DNA from 2 places in the Paenibacillus sp. FSL W8-0186 genome. Region 1 is predicted to be linked to the other one. Evidence: riboswitches for the same ligand, from Rfam matches in the RefSeq annotation. Region 1 holds a riboswitch; the other holds the start of a gene.
The links. A riboswitch is a leader RNA that binds a small molecule or an ion and turns the genes downstream of it on or off. The one in region 1 is predicted to bind cyclic di-AMP.
Positions count from the first base shown of each region.

Region 2: another riboswitch for cyclic di-AMP. It lies ahead of MKX50_RS21525 (KamA family radical SAM protein); the one in region 1 lies ahead of MKX50_RS00520 (C40 family peptidase).

Region 1 covers NZ_CP150207.1:111,531-113,729, forward strand. Annotated here, with positions in the region: gene MKX50_RS00515 (C40 family peptidase) at 1-217, opposite strand, end outside; cyclic di-AMP (ydaO/yuaA leader) riboswitch at 222-360, opposite strand; gene MKX50_RS00520 (C40 family peptidase) at 557-1,048, opposite strand; cyclic di-AMP (ydaO/yuaA leader) riboswitch at 1,054-1,191, opposite strand; gene MKX50_RS00525 (hypothetical protein) at 1,413-2,199, opposite strand, start outside.
Region 2 covers NZ_CP150207.1:4,793,072-4,795,270, reverse strand. Annotated here, with positions in the region: gene MKX50_RS21535 (ankyrin repeat domain-containing protein) at 21-434, shown strand; gene MKX50_RS21530 (antibiotic biosynthesis monooxygenase) at 440-841, shown strand; cyclic di-AMP (ydaO/yuaA leader) riboswitch at 900-1,046, shown strand; gene MKX50_RS21525 (KamA family radical SAM protein) at 1,184-2,199, shown strand, end outside.

The DNA.
Region 1 (2,199 bases):
CGCGGGCTAGTTTAACACCCATTTTCTTAAAGACGTAGCTTGTAAATCCGGAGCAATCAAAACCTTTTGCGGTCGTTCCTCCGAGCTTGTAAGGTGTTCCGTAGACGGCATTAACCGCCTTGTTCAATGTCGTGTCCGAGTCGGCGTATGCGCTTGCTGTCCCCATCGTAAGAAGAATAGCCAAGCTCGTCGCCGCTGCTGTTAAAGTCTTTCTCAAGATGTTGTGCTCCTTCCAAGGCCTGCGAGGTTAGCTTAAGGATTCGGTTGAAGGTTCCCTATCATCTCTTATGTAGCGAGATCAATTCACCCATAAATGGTTCCCCCGTCTCCCGGGTGCCGGGAATTCGGCTTATCAAGTTGTATGCACCCGAAACGAAACGACTTGCAACAATAATGACAAGATTGTAACTTATCACTTTGGTTATTCTAACAAAAACGGCCATCTTTTGCAAGAAAGGCTCTGCTGCAGCATGTTGGTAAAGTTATCTGTACCATTTGGGAATAAAAAAACCTGTAGGTGGGTTCGGCAAGAACCGTTACAGGTTTTCTGGACGTATTATTCTACATCGTCATGATCGTGGCTATCCACTGCAACCTCTTCGTACTTGTCTGTACTCAGGACGCGTTTGGCACCGACATAACGTTTGACATAATAATCTTCGCTTAATTTGCTGATGATTACGCCTTTCTTCGTTGAAGCGTGAGCGAAGCTCTCGCCATCAACCATAACACCAACGTGGGATATTCCATTACCGGAAGTGTTGAAGAATACGAGATCTCCAGCCTTCAGCTCATCCTTCTTGACAGCTGTTCCCATGTTGTATTGGGATGCTGATGTGCGAGGCAGCTTGATATCAAGGCTCTTGAAAACGTAAGAGGTAAATCCGGAACAATCAAAGCCATCGGTGCTCGTACCGCCAGATACATATTTCGTGCCCAGTGCGGACTCGATGGTTGAATCCAGTTTAGAATCTGCGAAAGCGCTGCCAGCCCCTAAGGTGAACAAGATGGACAAACTTACAGCAGCTACAGCCAACTTTTTCTTCAAAGAAGTTATGCTCCTTCCAATGCCTACGAGGTTAGCTTAAGGATTCGGGTTGAAGGTCCCCTATGATCCCTCTGAAGCGAGATCAATTCACCCAAAGTGGTTCCCCCGTTTCCCCGGTGACGGGAATTCGGCTGTGATTTTAACACCCTTTGTAACTTATTCGACAATGCTGTCATGCATCTTTGTGAATTATGACAGAAATGATTACAAATCTGTTACTTAAAAAGTACTGTTGTTATTGTAACAAGGCAGGGATCATTTGGCAATGGTTAAATTGCGAGAATTATATAGCAAGCATAGAATAAGGCCCCCGCAATTGCGCGGAGGCCTTGTGGCTCTAGGGAGGAGAGAAGATGAAGAAATTTTAACTTTTTTGTTGCCATAGACAATATTGCGAGGATATTTTCCATATTTTGAAAACACTGCGGAAGAATGGGTATGCTTGCTGCAAAATAAGGGCCAGCAGACCCGTCCAGATCCAGGATACTGTACCGAATAAGATAAAAATGATAGAGCAAGAGGCTGCCAGAATAAAGGAAATGCCAAGTCCCGGAAGAAGATGCTTCCAGCAAAGGAGCAGGGACGGCCAGGCATTGCCTCTAAATAAGTAGCCGAATTGCAGGAACAGCACCGTCTGGCGGATGAACCAGCTGTAGCAGAGCCAGCCGACAGCATAAGCCATAGCGATGAGGGCAGCTGAGATGTGGCTGCCGTTTCCCTGGAGAAAGGGGGACAGGGATGCGTATGCTTTCGGCAAGAGCCACAGCGTAGGAATTAGAATCAATATTAGCTCTATGAAGTAGAACAGCGTCACAGGCTTCCAAAATTTCTGCATGCCCCGGAAAAGTGGAAGGCCAGGCGCTCGTTCCTCCCCAGGAAGCAATCCATACAAGATTCCCGCTTGAACCAGAGGAGTGAGCAGCAGGCGAAGCAAAATCATGCCGATGACCATCCATAAGTAATGATGAACCTCGGGAATTTGCCAAAATCTATTCTGCCCCTCGATCATAAACAGAAGCCGGCTCAGATCGTTGGGGGGAGGGTCAGGATAGCGGTGCAGCACCTGCACCACGGCCGTATTGACCAGCCGATATAGAAATACTCCCCACAGCAGTTGATACAGGAACAGAATGATGACGGAGGGGAACTGT
Region 2 (2,199 bases), 980 kb from region 1:
ACGGGCAAGGAGGGGTATATATGCCAAGAGGGCCTTTAAATCATGAGCTGGTACGTGAATTTATTGTAGCGGCGCATGGCGATTATGATGAGGTGGCAAGGCTGCTCAAGCAGGAGCCCGCGCTCGTTCATGGGGTCATCGACTGGGGGAGCGGCGATTGGGAGAGCGCCCTCGGCGCCGCGTCGCATACCGGGAATTTCAGCATTGCAAGACTGCTGCTGGCGCACGGGGCACGGATGGATATTTTTGCTGCGGCTATGCTTGGAGAGCTGAACGTTGTTAAAGCGATCATCGAAAATCACCCCGAGACCGTCTATGCCAAGGGCCCGCACGGTATATCGCTGATTCGCCACGCTGAGGCCGGGGGGAATGCCGCCATTTTCGTCTATGAGTATTTAAGTTCATTTCTATCGAAAGAAGTGGTCGGAAAATGATGGTGATGATGAAGGCCATCCAAACGATCCGGGTTCGAAAAGGCAGGGTAAATGAAGTATTGTCTCGCTTCAGGACGCCTTTACCGGTTCATGCTTTTGAGGGCTTCCTGCTCATGGAAGTGCTGATCAAGGATAACAGCCGGGAATGCGACGAGCTGCAGGTTTGCACGACATGGGAGGATCGGCGGTATTTTGACAAATGGTCAACGAGCAGAGCTGCGCGAACGCTGCATAGTAAAGTCAGGGAGCTTAAGCCGGAAGACAGCCCAATCATTGCCTCCGAGCTGGCGACTTATGAAATAACGGCGCAGTATGAGCCGCCTCGCCAAAAGCTTGACCCAGAACGGACCATGACAGGGCGGATGACAGAAAATGACATTAAACGTCAAATTTTAAGAATATTATAATTATTCCAAATCTCTTGTTATTTGCCCTAAGGTTGACAATCTTTGCCGTACACCGTATCATAGACACACGCTTAGTTTCTTGGTGATAGCCGGGAAAGCGGGGGAACCAGTTTTTTTCTTGGGGCGAATCACTCATTCCTATGAGGTGTAGGGTACCATCTTACCCGAGTCCGTCAGCTAACCTCGTCAGCAGTGGATGGGTCTGTTTTAAATCACTAATTACGTCTCTTTAGACCCTGTTTTGGGGTCTATTTTTGTCTTCTGACCCTTGCTGGCGCAGCTGTGTCTAGACCCCCGGTTTGGGGTCTTTTTTTGTTGATTACTAGGAAGGAGGATGTACAAATGACAAAGGCGAAAACGAAGTACATTACGAATCTGGACAGACTGACAATGATTCCGGAGGAAGAGCGGGCGCGTTTGAAACCGATTACGGAGAAGTTCGTATTTCGGGTGAACGATTATTATTTGAACCTGATCGACTGGAACGATCCCCAGGATCCGATTCGTAAGCTGGTTATCCCGAATGAAGGGGAGCTTGAGGAATACGGCCGCTGGGATGCGTCCGACGAGGATACCAACTATGTCGTGCCGGGCTGTCAGCACAAGTATACGACGACAGCTCTGCTGATCGTGTCGGAGGTATGCGGCGCGTACTGCCGATATTGCTTCCGCAAGCGTTTGTTCCGCAATGACGTGAAGGAGGCCATGTCCGATGTGCAGCCGGGGATCGATTATATCGCCAAGCATCCCGAAATCAACAACGTCCTGTTGACCGGCGGGGACAGCCTCATTCTGGCTACGGAAAAGCTGCGGGGAATTCTGGCCCAGCTGCGTGAAATCGAGCATGTTAAGATCATTCGTCTTGGCTCCAAGATTCCTGTATTTAATCCGATGCGCATTTACGAGGACGAGGAACTGCTCGATGTGATCCGCACCTATTCCACGCCGGAGCAGCGCATTTACGTCATGGCTCATATTAACCATCCGCGCGAAATTACGGCGGAAGCGAGACGCGGCTTCCAGGCACTGCATGAGGCTGGCGCGATCGTAGTCAATCAGACTCCGGTGCTAAAAGGCATCAACGATGACCCTGTAGTGCTTGGCGAGCTGCTGGATAAGCTGTCCTGGGCAGGGGTTACGCCTTACTACTTCTTCGTGAACAGGCCAGTAGCGGGGAACCGGGATTTTGTCCTTTCCCTGGAAGAGGTCTACCGCATCGTCGAGGAGGCGAAGGCGCGAACATCTGGTCTGGGCAAAAGGGTCAGGCTGTCGATGAGCCATACGTCCGGCAAGATCGAAATTCTCGCGATCGAAAACGGTAAGGCTTACTTGAAATACCACCAGTCCCGCGACGGGGA